3 regions of the Alcaligenes sp. SMD-FA genome follow, and region 1 is predicted to be linked to each of the others. Evidence: predicted binding sites of a transcription regulator. Region 1 holds the regulator's gene; each other region holds the start of a gene.

Region 1 (4,543 bases):
GAGCGTCTGGAAGGCTTGCTGTCGCAATTGGAAGGTGAAATCGACATTTTGCAGGTCGAAAAACGCATTCGCGGCCGTGTGAAAAAGCAGATGGAAAAGAGCCAGCGCGACTACTACCTGAACGAGCAGGTCAAGGCGATTCAGAAAGAGTTGGGCGAAGGCGAGGACGGTGCCGATGTCGAGGAACTGGAAAAGCGCATCGAGCAGGCTCAGCTAAGCAAAGAGGCGCTCAAGAAAGCTGAAGCTGAAATGAAGAAGCTCAAGCTGATGTCGCCCATGTCAGCTGAAGCCACGGTGGTGCGCAACTACATTGAAACGCTGGTTGGTCTGCCTTGGCGCAAAAAGAGCCGTATCAATAATTCCTTGAGCAATGCACAGGAAGTATTGGATGCGGACCATTTTGGTCTGGAGAAAGTCAAAGAGCGGATTGTTGAGTACCTGGCAGTTCAGCAACGTGTGGACAAATTGAAGGCTCCGATCCTGTGTTTGGTTGGCCCTCCAGGCGTGGGTAAAACTTCGCTGGGTCAGTCCATTGCCAAGGCAACGAACCGCAAGTTCATTCGCATGGCTTTGGGTGGCGTACGTGACGAGGCCGAGATCCGTGGTCACCGTCGTACCTATATTGGCTCTATGCCCGGCAAGGTTGTTCAGAACATGAGCAAGGTGGGTGTACGTAATCCGCTGTTCTTGCTGGACGAGATCGATAAGATGGGCGCGGATTTCCGTGGCGATCCTTCCTCGGCATTGCTGGAAGTTCTGGACCCTGAACAAAACCACACTTTCCAGGATCACTACCTGGAAGTGGACTACGACTTGTCCGACGTGATGTTCGTGGCAACCAGTAACACCCTGAATATTCCACCGGCCTTGCTCGATCGTATGGAAGTGATTCGTTTGTCTGGCTACACCGAAGACGAAAAAGTACGCATTGCTTTTGATTACCTCTTGCCCAAGCTGATGAAGAACAACGGTGTGCGTGCTGGTGAGCTGGAAGTCACCGAAGATGCTGTACGCGACATCGTGCGTTACTACACGCGTGAGGCGGGTGTACGCTCGCTGGAGCGTGAAATCAGCAAGATCTGCCGCAAGGTGGTTCGCAAGCTGCTGGTGGCCAATCCACAGGCTGGTACGCGTGCTGCCCGTAACAAGGCCCTGACACAGGAAACTCTGGTGGTCAATTCGGAGAACCTGAACGAGTACCTGGGTGTGCGTCGCTACTCCTTCGGCCTGGCCGAGAAGGAGAACAAGATTGGACAGGTGACCGGCCTGGCATGGACCGAGGTGGGTGGCGATCTGCTGACCATTGAAGTGGCCGATATGCCCGGTAAAGGCAATGTGTTACGCACCGGTTCGATTGGCGATGTGATGAAAGAGTCCGTTGAGGCGGCCCGCACAGTGGTGCGTTCGCGTGCCCAGAAATGGGGCATCCCCAACACGGTGTTCGAGAAGCGCGACCTGCATGTGCACTTTCCTGAAGGCGCTACGCCCAAGGATGGTCCATCGGCTGGTATCGCCATCACCACGGCTATTGTGTCCAGTCTGACGGGTATTCCGGTTCGCTCTGATGTGGCCATGACGGGTGAAATCACCTTGCGCGGCGAAGTTTTGCCTATTGGCGGCTTGAAAGAGAAGCTGTTGGCAGCGCAGCGCGGTGGCATCAAAACGGTGATGATTCCGGAGGAAAACGTCAAAGACTTGGCCGACATTCCAGATAACGTGAAGAACACGCTGGAGATCATTCCAGTGCGTTGGATTGATCGTGTATTAGAAGTGGCCCTGCAAGACGCCGTCACGCCTCTGAGCGACGAAGAGGTGGCTCGCCTGGCTGCTGAGGCTTTGGCCGCCACTCGTGCCGCAGGCACGGGCTCGGAGTCCTTCAAGCACTAAGCATCAGCAGTAGTAAGCAAGCAGTGAAACAGGCTACCTTGAACCCAAGGTAGCCTGTTTGCATTTTGGTCAGACTGATCGTGGCTTTGAGGTTAGCCATGTTGACAGCAGTGGGAGCCAGATCTTTGGGCAATGATATGAGGAAGGTGAGGGTCGCAAGCTTGCGCGAGAGGTTTACGGCTGCTCAACTCTTGCTGTAGGCATGTAGGCATGTAGGCATGTAGGCATGTGGGGGGGCCAGGTATGGCTGCCCCCACGATTGCAGCCATGACTGCAACTGCAGACATACCGTGATGGCCATAGTCAAAGCGCTTGTCGCCGTTAATCTGCTCAAACTTGTATAGCGGCATGCACTTTGACCAGTAAAAAAACCCCATGCACCAAACGGTATATGGGGTTTTTCTCTTATCAGGTGCACCAAGCTCATAAAACAGGCCTGATAGCCTAGAGAGACAAGGTTTAATGCAGCGGGCTGGTACGAATCAGGCCTACAGCAATACCTTCCAGGGACAGAGAGTCCGGGTCGGTAACGATGATGGGTTCAAAGTCCGCGTTCTCAGGTAAAAGGATGACCTGATTGCTGGAGCGCGACAGGCGCTTGACGGTGACATCATCACCAATGCGGACCACCACGATCTGCCCATTACGCGCTTCGCTAGCTTTTTTGACGGCCAGCAGATCGCCGTCAAAAATTCCGGCGTCTTTCATGCTCAGGCCGCGCACACGTAGCAGGTAATCAGGCGTTTGGGTGAACAGGGTAGGGGCAACACCAATTTCGCGCTCGATATGCTCAGTAGCCAGAATAGGGCTACCGGCAGCAACGCGGCCAATAATGGGCAGTAAGAGGGCGTCAGTCAGATTGGCCAATGGGCTGCTATTGGGCGCAGCATGGTCGCGTGTATCCGTGCCAAGCAGGCGTATGCCGCGCGAGGCACCGGCGGTTAGCTCGATCGCGCCTTTGCGGGCCAGAGCTTTCAAATGATCTTCGGCCGCATTGGCGGATTTGAAACCCAGCACTTGAGCAATTTCTGCGCGAGTGGGGGGGAAACCCGTCCGTTCGATTTCAGAACGGATAATGTCCAGCACTTGTTGCTGGCGTGCAGTGAGCTTGGCGGTCATAGTATTGTCTGCTGAATATATATACAGTAAAGATTGTGCGTTACAGTTGCCGTTTTTGCAAGCTTTGGGGACCTTAAAGGCTTAATTTTCGACCCTTCGAGGTCTGTTCAGGCAGATGGAGACCAGTCTTTGCGATCCTGCGTGTACAGCACGTGAGGGACAAGCTGGTGGCCCACAGGTACGCCAGGATGAGCAAAGGTGCCGGCTTGTTTTGTCATGCCCAGGCGTTGCATGACGGTTTGCGAAGGCCGGTTCAACTGAGCGGTGTACGCCACAATTTGCTCCAGGTCCAGTTCGTTAAAGGCAAAATCCATGCAGGCTCGGGCGGCTTCGGTGGCGTAGCCTTTGCCCCAGTATTCAGGCAGAAGACGCCAGAGCAGTTCTACGCAAGGCTGAAAGTAGAGCTCAGCAGTTGGGCGGTTCAAGCCGACCATACCGATGAAGGCCCCTTTTTCCTTCAGCTCCACAGCCCAGGGCCCCCAGCCATGTTCTTCGATCAGGCTTTGGCTGCGGTGGGCGATAGCATCGCTTTGTTCGCGGTCCAGGGTGGCCGGATAAAAGCGCAGCGCGTGGGGGTCGCTATTTAATCGGTAAAAGGGCTCGAGGTCGGTCGGTTTCCAGGGGCGCAGGATCAGGCGTTCGGTGTGCAGGGAAATAGCGTCTGTCATGGGGTACTCCAAGGTCCGGAACGACAACGCCCTTCCGAAGAAGGGCGTTGGAGGCGGTAAGGACGGCCAGCTTATTTCAGGACTTGAGCGATGGCTTTGGCCACGACATCAATGTTCTGGCTGTTGAGCGCAGCAACGCAGATACGGCCACTGCTGACGGCGTAAATGCCGTGTTCCTGGCGCAGGCGTTCTACTTGCTCGGCCGTCAGGCCGGAGTAGGAGAACATACCGCGCTGTTGCAGTACGAAGTCAAAGTTCTGGGTGGCACCATGTTCTTTCAGCTTGGCAACCAGTTGTGCACGCATGTCACGGATGCGATCACGCATGCCAGCCAGTTCGGTAGCCCAAGTCTGGAACAGCTCGGGTGAGCTCAGGACAGTGGCTACAACCTTGCCGCCGTGTGTTGGCGGGTTGGAATAGTTGGTGCGAATCACGCGCTTGACCTGGCTCAGCACGCGGGACGTTTCGTCCTTGCTGGACGTGACCAGTGTCAGGGCGCCGACGCGTTCGCCGTATAGCGAGAAGGATTTGGAGAAAGAAGAGCTGATGAACATGGACAGGCCCAGCTTGGCAAACAGGCGTACCACGCTGGCGTCTTCCTCCAGACCGGCACCAAAGCCTTGATAGGCGATGTCCAGGAAAGGAACCAGTTGACGCTCTTTGATCAGTTCGGCGATCTGGGCCCATTGTTCCATGCTGGGGTCCACGCCGGTGGGGTTGTGGCAGCACGCGTGCAAGACCACGATGGACTGGGCAGGCATGGCACGCAACGAAGCGATCATGCCCTCAAAGTTCAGGCCATGAGTGGTGGCATCGTAGTACGCGTAGGTGTTGACCTTGAAGCCGGCGCGCTCGAACAGAGCACGGTG
Region 2 (4,543 bases), 720 kb from region 1:
GTTGCTGAAAACTGTGCTTGCTGGGCCAGTAGCCCATTCATGGCATCAATCAGTGGCACGATTTCGGCAGGCGCTTGTTCCTGATCCACGGGTGACAAATCGCCCGGCGCACGGGCGCGCAAGCGCGCTTGCAGCAGGTTCAGCGGCTCCAGGCCATGAGTGAGTCCCAGGCCCGCCAGCATGGCTGCCAGCGGCACCAGAATAAATTGCGGTGTCAGCATCCCGATCAGAATTTCTCTGTGTAGAACCGCTCTATGTTCATTGGTTTCGGCGGCAACCGCCAGAAAGGGCGTGTTGTTCTTGTCCTTGCCGCCCCAGACATAGGCCAGTCGCAGACTTTGATCGTTCAGAGTGACGTCTCGGTAGCGCAGCAAGTCGGTGTCATAGCTCCAGCTATCGGGAACCGGCAAACTGGCATTCCCAGCGAGCGGCTGGCCATTGGCATCGCGGATTTGCCATAACGTGGGTGTCGGGCTTTCCTGCCGCAAAATCGTCTGCGCGCCATGTGACAAATGAATGGCTTGGCTCAGGTCCTGACGGCTGATTTCTACTCGCAGCAAGTCCAGGTGATCGCGCAAGGTGCGGTCATAGGGTGAGTTGGCAATGTGCTGGGCGATGAAATAAGTAATGACAATGCCCACTGTCCACAGCAAGAACAAAGGCCCGAAAATCCAGATCATGATCTTGTGGATGAGCGGGCGCGGAGCCACGCGCTTGTCTTTTGCGCGTGCGTCGGTATTTTTTTGGGGCGGGCTGGCGTGCTGCATGGACGATCCCTTAGGCTGGAGCGTCTTCTCGCAGTTTTTCTGGTTCCAGACAGTATCCCAAACCCCGCACAGTCAGGATGCGTACACCACTAGGCTCCAACTTTTTGCGCAGGCGGTGGATGTAGACCTCGATGGCATTCGGGGTGACTTCCTCGCCCCACTCGCAGAGCAGGTCCACAAACTGGTTCTTGCTGATCATGCGACCGCTGCGTGACAGGAAAATCTCCAGCAAACTGGTTTCGCGTGCCGACAGCTCCAAAGGCTGATTATCTATATAAGCCATACGCCCTTTCAGATCGAAGCTCAGCCGCTTGTGATGCAGCAAAGCGCTGCTGGTGCCCGTGCTGCGACGCGTCAAGGCACGTACACGGGCTTCGAGCTCGGTCAGGGCAAAGGGTTTGGACATATAGTCGTCCGCGCCCAGGTCCAGGCCGCGTACGCGCTGTTCTACGGTGTCGCTGGCGGTCAGAATCAGAACGGGCAAGGTGTCCTGGCGCTGGCGGATTGACTGCAGCACCGACAGGCCGTTTTTTTTGGGCAGATCCAGATCCAGGATCAGAAGGTCGAAGCTTTGCAACTGCAAGGCGGAGTCTGCGCTATCGCCATCGTGCACGACATCGACCGCATAGCCTTCGTAGCGTAAGGAACGAGAAAGTCCATCCGCGAGAATACTGTCGTCTTCGGCTATGAGTATGCGCATGACCCTACACAAACAAATGATTGAATGGCTGTTCGGCATTGTTGCATAAGCTCGACAGGCCGGTCAGTAGGGGATAACGATGGCGCTTGGTGAATATATTTGAATATCTGTGTATATATACAGTATAATTTGATGCAATAATTAGGTTTGATTTTTAATTGCCGTGCCCGTCCGTTGGGGCGCCATTCCACAGTCAAGGATTTTTCATGGACGATAAAAACAGTAAAGCAGTGGCCTCGGAACGTTCCAAAGCGCTGGCCGCCGCTCTGTCGCAAATCGAAAAGCAGTTCGGCAAGGGCTCGATCATGCGTTATGGCGACGACAACGTCGAGCATGACATCCAGGTGGTCTCTACGGGTTCGCTGGGTCTGGACATTGCTTTGGGCGTCGGTGGCCTGCCACGCGGTCGAGTTATTGAGATTTACGGCCCGGAATCCTCGGGTAAAACCACGTTGACTCTGCAAGTCATTGCAGAAATGCAAAAACTTAAAGGCACGTGTGCCTTTATTGATGCCGAGCACGCACTGGATGTGCAGTACGCGCAAAAGCTGGGCGTGAACCTGGGCGATCTGCTGATCTCTCAGCCCGATACCGGCGAACAGGCCCTGGAGATTACTGAAGCCCTGGTGCGTTCGGGTTCGGTTGATCTGATCGTTATCGACTCAGTGGCGGCCCTGACTCCCAAGGCTGAAATCGAAGGCGATATGGGCGATTCCCTGCCCGGTCTGCAAGCCCGCCTGATGAGCCAGGCCTTGCGTAAATTGACGGCAACCATCAAGCGCGCCAATTGTATGGTGATCTTCATTAACCAGATTCGTATGAAGATTGGTGTCATGTTCGGCAACCCTGAAACCACCACGGGTGGTAACGCACTGAAGTTTTATTCTTCCGTGCGTCTGGACATTCGCCGTATCGGTTCCATTAAACGTGGCGACGAAATGGTGGGTAACGAAACCCGAGTTAAAGTGGTCAAGAACAAAGTTGCACCGCCTTTCAAGCAAACCGAATTTGACATCATGTACGGCAGCGGTATTTCTCGTGAAGGCGAGATTATCGATCTGGGTGTGCAAACGGGCGTGGTCGATAAGGCGGGCGCTTGGTACAGCTACGACGGCAACCGCATTGGCCAAGGTAAGGACAATGTGCGTGAATTCCTGAAAGAGCGCCCCGAACTGGCCCGTGAAATCGAAAATAAAGTGCGTGAAAAATTGGGCGTTGTCTTGATGGGCGCCGCAACCAGCCGCCCAGTTACGGCCCCTGTGGTTGATCCGGCCCAGGGAGAAGTCTGATTTTCCCCCCAGAGTTCGATGATGAACCCTTTGAGACAGACCCGGAAGAAATCCGGGAACGTAAACAAGCTCAAAGGGAGCGCATTGCTGCGCTTTCTGCCCGACCCACACGGGCGGGCAGAAATGTAGAAAATCGTTCGGGTGATACTGCGCCGGCTTCGGAAAATAAAGCCTCGTCCAAACGGCCGGGGTTGTCTCTTAAAGCCAGAGCCTTGAATTTTTTATCCCGACGCGAATACTCGCGCCTGGAATTGGGCCGCCGACTGGCCCCTCATGCAGAAAGTGCTGAAGAAGTGGAAGCCTTGCTCGACGCCTTGGTCGAGCAGAAATGGCTGTCCAACGAGCGCTTTGCGCATAGTGTCGTGAACCGCCGTGCTTCGCGTGTGGGCACCCGGGTCATTCTGCAAGAACTGCGCCAGCATGGCGTGGATGTAGAACAGACCGAGATCATCAAAGAAGAATTGATGGCGACCGAGCTGGAACGGGCCAAGCAAGTGTGGGGCAAGAAATTCAGTGCGCCGCCAGATGATCCTCGCAGTTACGCCAAACAATATCGCTTCATGGCCAGCCGCGGCTTCTCGGGTCGTATCTTGCAGCAAATATTGGGTGATTGGGAAGACGATCCGGCTTGAGTGCGCCCCTTCATCGGCAATGCTTTGCGGCACCTCTAGGCTGTATGCTGCGGCCATAAAAAACGTACGTGTGCCCAAGTGTGGAGTACGCTCGTTAATACGTCCCCTTTATCTATATAGCGGTTCAGGTGTTTTGCTATGCCACCGTTAAATAGTTCAAGGTTGCGCGGCCACAATGCCTTGTAGGCTTTTGAAGCAGGTCTCGCGTGCTTGCGCCAAAAAGGCCTGTACATAATCCGCCTGTAAGTCCTCGCTGCGCACTGCGGCGTAAAGCGTACGCCAGATACCGTGCTCGCCCAAACGGCAGGTACGAATCGAAGCCGGGTTCAGAAACTCCGTCAAAGCCCAGTTCGGCAAAGCCGTCACGCCGCGTTGGCTAGCGACCAGTTGCACGATCATGGGCGTCAGTTCGGCCTGTCGAACAGCGGCAGGCTCCACATCGGCTGGTGTCAGGAACTGCGTGAAAATATCCAGACGATTGCGTTCTACCGGGTAGGTAATCAGGACTTGATCCGTCAGTTGGAAAGGCTCTACATAGCGGTACTGTGACAAAGGATGTTGGTTGGATACGGCCAGCACCAATTCGTAGCGAAACAGGGGCTCGTAATGGACGGCCGGATTGTCTTGCGGGTCTGAGGTAATCACTACATCCAGATCCCCCCGCATCAAGGCGGGCAAGGGCGCAAAAGAAAACGCCGCACTCAAGTCCAGCGTGACATCAGGCCATTGCTGCCTGAATGCGTCCAGCGCGGGCATCAACCATTGAAAGCAGGAATGGCAATCAATCGCCACATGCAGGCGCCCCGTACGTCCGGCGGCAAGCCGTTGCAGATCACGTTCGGTAGCACGTACACGCGGCAAGATGTCATCGGCCAGAACCAGGATGCGTAAGGCAGCCGTGGTCAGGCGGGCAGGGCGGGTACGCCGGTTCAGTAATTGCACTTGAAGTCGCACCTCCAGATCTCGCAGTTGGTGCGAGAGGGCGGACTGTGTGACATGTAGACGCTCGGCGGCTTCCTGCAAGCTGCCGCTGTCACGAATGGCGGTTAGGGTCTCGAGATGACGAATTTCAAGCATGTTGAGAGAAACTCATAATTAGCATGGTTTATTTGATTTTTTTTCAAGTAAGTATACAGGCACAATAGTTTTCGAGCG
Region 3 (4,543 bases), 310 kb from region 1:
TGTAACCTAGCTCGGCGGCTCGGCTGACCAGCTCTTCGGGGTGGGACGCACCATTCAGAAAGCTGTAATTGGACAGGCAGTCCAGCTCTGAGTACAGCAGGTTTATATGGGATTTCATCCAAAGACTCCGTGCAGGTACCAGGCATGTTCCTGGCTCAAGTCCCGATAAACCCAATACAAGCGTCCTTGCGGACACAAGGCGATAAAGTAGTCCCGTTGCTGATGTCCGGAGCCGCTCCACCAGCCTGTCTGTACCCGTTCCGGGCCTTGAACCAGGCGTAGGCGCTGATTATCCAGAAGCGGGGATTGCTGATCGTGTTGTAAAGGCTGAGCCGGGTCCAGCATCCAGCAAGGACGTTGCAAAGTTGGATGACTGGTCTTGGGGGGCTGACTGCTGGACAAGGACAGCCATTGATTCGCTTGTTCAGGCAAATAGCTGGCTTGGGCGGCAGGCATCAAAATCTGTTCAGCCCCTAACCTGGCTTGTAAACGCTCCAGAAGTTGCTGGTCTTGCTCTTGCCAATGGCGTGCATCGGGAAACAAGCCGCTGGCATGAGTTTGGCGAGGATGCAGTTGTTGAGCCTGCAGCACCAGGCTTTGCACAGCCGCCTGCAATTGCAGTGGCTGGAACTGTTCTTGCCATACTGGCAGAAAGTCCTGGCTGCGCCAGCAGGAGCGGGCCATCTGTAATTCCAGGCGGGTGGCGGTGGGGTAGTCCTTGTATCGTTCCGTATGCAGTACCAGTTCCAGACGTCCGCAGGCCAGTTGATATTGATTCAGCCAGGCCTCCAGTTGGATCAACAGGCGGTTTAACGCCCGCAAGATGGTGGGTTTGTGATTGGACGGGGCATCCATCTCCTGTTTGCGTGTAAATTGCGGGGCCGTATGCACCCATTCCAAGGCCCAGCTTTGTGTGCCGTAGGCTTGGTCCAATTGCAAAAGTAGGGCGCGCAACCCACGCTGGGACAGTCCATCACGGGGCAGTTGATGTAACTGGCCCAGGGTATGGCAGCCCAGACTATGCAGCCACTGCAACTGGTCAGCGGGCGGGGCCAGCAAGTGGATAGGAAGCGGGTTCAAGCAGGCTGGTAAACGGCGGACGCAACGGCGCTGCTTGTGGTTGGACAAAGCCAGCAAGCAGGCGGCGCGGGCAGTCGGCGCCAGGGCCAGACAGGGCTGGGGGACAAGAGGGGACAAATCAGCCTGAACCTGTTGATACAGACGGCGTAAGCCACCAAACAGCCGGATGCTGGCACGGATATTCAATACCCATAAATGGGTTTGAACCTGTGCCAGTTGAGGGCTGTAGCGCAGCAAAACCGCTTGGATACCGTCCTGCTGCTCGGGATTGGCCTCAGGCGTAAGCAGGCTCTGGGGCAGTCGCAGGCATAGGTACATGAGACGGAATGGCCGTTGGCGGTATCAAGATGTGGTGGGGCGCTAAGGCAATGCTGTCCTTGCAAGGTGGGCCCCGACGTTTGCGAATATGGACATCCAACCAAGGCTGTCCTTGTTGGTCTTGTCGGGTCTGAAGATCCAGACGTAAAAGGGCTGGGCTGTTGGCCTGACTGTGTGCCGGACGCAAACAAAAAAACAGGCTGTCGCTTTGGTTGGCTAAGAGTTGCAACTGGCGCAAGGAGGCGAAAGGCACGTGAGCAGGCAACCAACTTAATACGGCAGCGCAATGGCCGTGACGTAAGGCCTGGGCGCTGGCCCACAAGGTGTCGTTCAGGTGTTGGCTGCGTATCCAGATCAAGCGGGCGGCTAACGCGTTTTCTGATGTAGCGCTTTGTCCCGTCGTGGCAGAGGTGCCGCGCCATCGTTGTTGCATGGGCTGATAGGGCGGCGCAACTAAAATACGCAATCGTTCTGCAGGCAGGGTGTTCAAGGCTGGCAGTAATAAGGATAAGGCACTGCTGTCCTGTGGTGCTTGCAGCTCGATCAGGCTGCCGATAGGCCAGCCTCCTCCTGGTAATTCAGCATCCAGAGCGTCAAAGCCGCTGGACAGGCAAGAATCTGCGGCATGCGCATAATGCTTGCCCGTCCACAGGGAGGGATGGAGGTCTAAAAGGGAACGAAGTGCGCTTGCCATAGGTGTGCTCCTGATTGCTGTATAAATATACAGTAAATTTGTTTGTCAGCAAACCAGGAGTCGGTTTCAAGGCAGAACTTTTATATACTGTGACCTTCTGTTTGACTCTCTCGCATGAACGCTTCCCTTCTCTCCCGCCCAGGCCGTTGCGCACAGTGCCAGCGGCCATTGGCTCGCTGCTTGTGTCCCTTGATTCCCTCGCTAGAAGCGGCGTGCCCGGTTCTGATTTTGCAGCATCCGTCCGAAGCGCGGCATGCGCTCAATACCGCACGTCTGGCGTATTTGGGATTGAAAGGGACAGAGTTATGGGTGGGGGAGCAGTTTGAAGAGCTGGGGGCGCGTCTGGCACAGGCGCATCGCCCTGTCTTGCTGTTTCCGGGGCCGCAAGCCAAGGTAGCGGGTTCAACAGGCCCAGAAGAAAAACCGGATTTGATCGTGGTGCCCGATGGCACCTGGCGCAAGGCGCGCTTGATTTTGCATCGTAATCCGGTCTTGCAAACCCTGCCGTATTGGATGCTGCCTGACGGGGAAGCGTCACGCTACAGGCTGCGTAAAGCGCCCGACCCTCAGGCCGTGTCTACCTTGGAAGCGATTGTCCGGTTGATGCAGATTATGGAGCCAGAGCGAGATTTCAGGCCTTTGTTACGGCCTTTCGAGCAGTTGATCGAAGAGCAGATCCAGGCCATGGGCCTGGATACCTATCAGCGTAACTATCCTACTTCCAGATGAAGTTCAGCTCACGGGACTGACCGTCCACAATGCTGGCCTGGCGCTCCTGGGTTTGACCCTGGTACGTGGCAAACACCTTGTAATTGCCGGGCGCAAGGCGAATCAGGCAGTAGGGGCCATCGATCAGACTGTTCAGCACAGTTTGGTCGCCGCTGTTGCGGATGACCAGTTGTACGTCGGAAATATAGCCGACGCGCTCGCCCTGATGCGCCGAGAAGTTGACGGATAAGGGGAAGGTGCCGCGCACCATGCGGAATAACTGGGCTTCATCGCTGCCTATTCCGCCGCTAATGTATTCGGTTGATCCGTAGTACTGGCTGGGCGGCAGTTCCTGGGAATGCGCGATGGGACTGCTCAATAAGGCCAGCGACATGGCAATGCCGATCAAAGAAAGACGAGGACTCATGAGATTTCCTTGCTTGAAGTGGGAAGACTAAGCGGGCCATTAGTGGCTCTGTTGCTGTTATGAGAGGGGGCAGGCTGGCTGTCAGGATGAAAGCTGGGCCATAAAAAAGGCCAGTCATGCTGACGGATGGGTTCAGCGAGCGAGTTGAAACTGCGTTCACGTAGCATCCCGTGCCCATGCTGATGAATAGTAATGACGGTGGTGCAGCGGGTGCCGTAATCGGGGCTGACAATAAACGGGCTGCTTAACAAGCGTTCGTGCTCAAGGCTCAGACCGGTTTGGGGCAAGTCACTGTCGGCGGCCACTTCTTGATTGCGCAAGCCCTGGAACAAACCTTCTACCGCTTGCGGCGAGCCATCAAAATGCTGCGCCTGCAGAGTTTCTTTCAGGAACAGGCTTTTGGGCCAAGGCGTATTGAGCCAGGCATTGCTTAGAATATGCACGCCCGGTTCCAGCCGATGCGGACGGCCGCTGGGGTGGCGATTGCTGTAATAGCCCAGACGTAACGGTTGTTGTGTGTCAGGCCACTCCAGAACAAAGAGATTGAAGCCTGCGTAGTCAGCCCCTTCCCGGGCTAACTGTTCCAGATACTCGGCGGGACTGCGCTCATCGACCAGGAACTGAGGAATCAGCTCGCCACGCGAACGGTGCTTGCGGTTTTTGCTGCCCGGCACTTCGCGGTAATTGGTTAGCAGGGCCAGACGTCCACGGCTTTGCGTCAGGCCCAGCCAAGTACCTCCGGCTTGCAGGTCTCGACCCGCCAGAATCTGGGACTCGTTTTGCCAGGGCTGAGCCGGCTGGCTGGGGCGAGCATGATATTCGTCGCGATTGGTGGCAATAATCAGCGGCCAATCCGCATTCACTCCGACGGCGATATAAGCGATGCACATGTGCCGATTGTAGGATGGCTATGCAGGCTTTGGTAGCCAAAGTACCGCCAAGTTTCGCTTTTCTTCTCGGTATTTGAAAGGGCCGTCAAGAGGGTGCGTAGTCTTGTGCCAGGCGCACGACGGTGACACCGGGGCGTAGCTGGCGTAGTGACGGCATGACCAGCGTGCAATGATCGTAAGGCGTCAGCAAGGGCTGGTCATCGGCTTGCCCAAACTGGGTGCCTGCTTTGGCCAAGGTTTCCAGGCCTTGCCAGTTTTGGCTGAAACTGACGTTCATGGAAGGGGCGACAACGGCATGGGTAACTTGCAAAATGCGCTGCTGATCGGGCGAGGCTCGACGCCAGTCCGCAGGCAAATCCTCTTCTTGCACAATCTCGGAGGCGATCAGAAAGCGGGCAATCAGGTCCAATGCGATAGCAGGTGTAT

The links. The regulator LexA, encoded in region 1, represses DNA repair genes until DNA is damaged. The targets are predictions, from matches to a motif close to ACTGTATNNNNATACAGT.
Region 2: the regulator LexA is predicted to act here: its motif matches at 1,574-1,591, upstream of recA (recombinase RecA).
Region 3: the regulator LexA is predicted to act here: its motif matches at 2,109-2,126, upstream of imuA (translesion DNA synthesis-associated protein ImuA).

What each region holds. Positions count from the first base shown of each region.
Region 1 is NZ_CP110108.1:1,614,802-1,619,344, forward strand. Features, by position in the region: gene lon (endopeptidase La) at 1-1,887, shown strand, start outside; gene lexA (transcriptional repressor LexA) at 2,347-3,006, opposite strand; gene OKX01_RS07470 (GNAT family N-acetyltransferase) at 3,114-3,674, opposite strand; gene OKX01_RS07475 (aromatic amino acid transaminase) at 3,746-4,543, opposite strand, start outside.
Region 2 is NZ_CP110108.1:2,338,606-2,343,148, reverse strand. Features, by position in the region: gene OKX01_RS10835 (sensor histidine kinase) at 1-767, opposite strand, end outside; gene OKX01_RS10830 (response regulator transcription factor) at 778-1,467, opposite strand; gene recA (recombinase RecA) at 1,674-2,756, shown strand; gene recX (recombination regulator RecX) at 2,840-3,388, shown strand; gene OKX01_RS10815 (LysR family transcriptional regulator) at 3,545-4,465, opposite strand.
Region 3 is NZ_CP110108.1:1,923,268-1,927,810, forward strand. Features, by position in the region: gene OKX01_RS08905 (error-prone DNA polymerase) at 1-118, opposite strand, end outside; gene OKX01_RS08910 (Y-family DNA polymerase) at 115-1,398, opposite strand; gene imuA (translesion DNA synthesis-associated protein ImuA) at 1,355-2,092, opposite strand; gene OKX01_RS08920 (tRNA-uridine aminocarboxypropyltransferase) at 2,207-2,821, shown strand; gene OKX01_RS08925 (carboxypeptidase-like regulatory domain-containing protein) at 2,808-3,227, opposite strand; gene OKX01_RS08930 (NRDE family protein) at 3,224-4,117, opposite strand; gene OKX01_RS08935 (succinylglutamate desuccinylase/aspartoacylase family protein) at 4,203-4,543, opposite strand, start outside.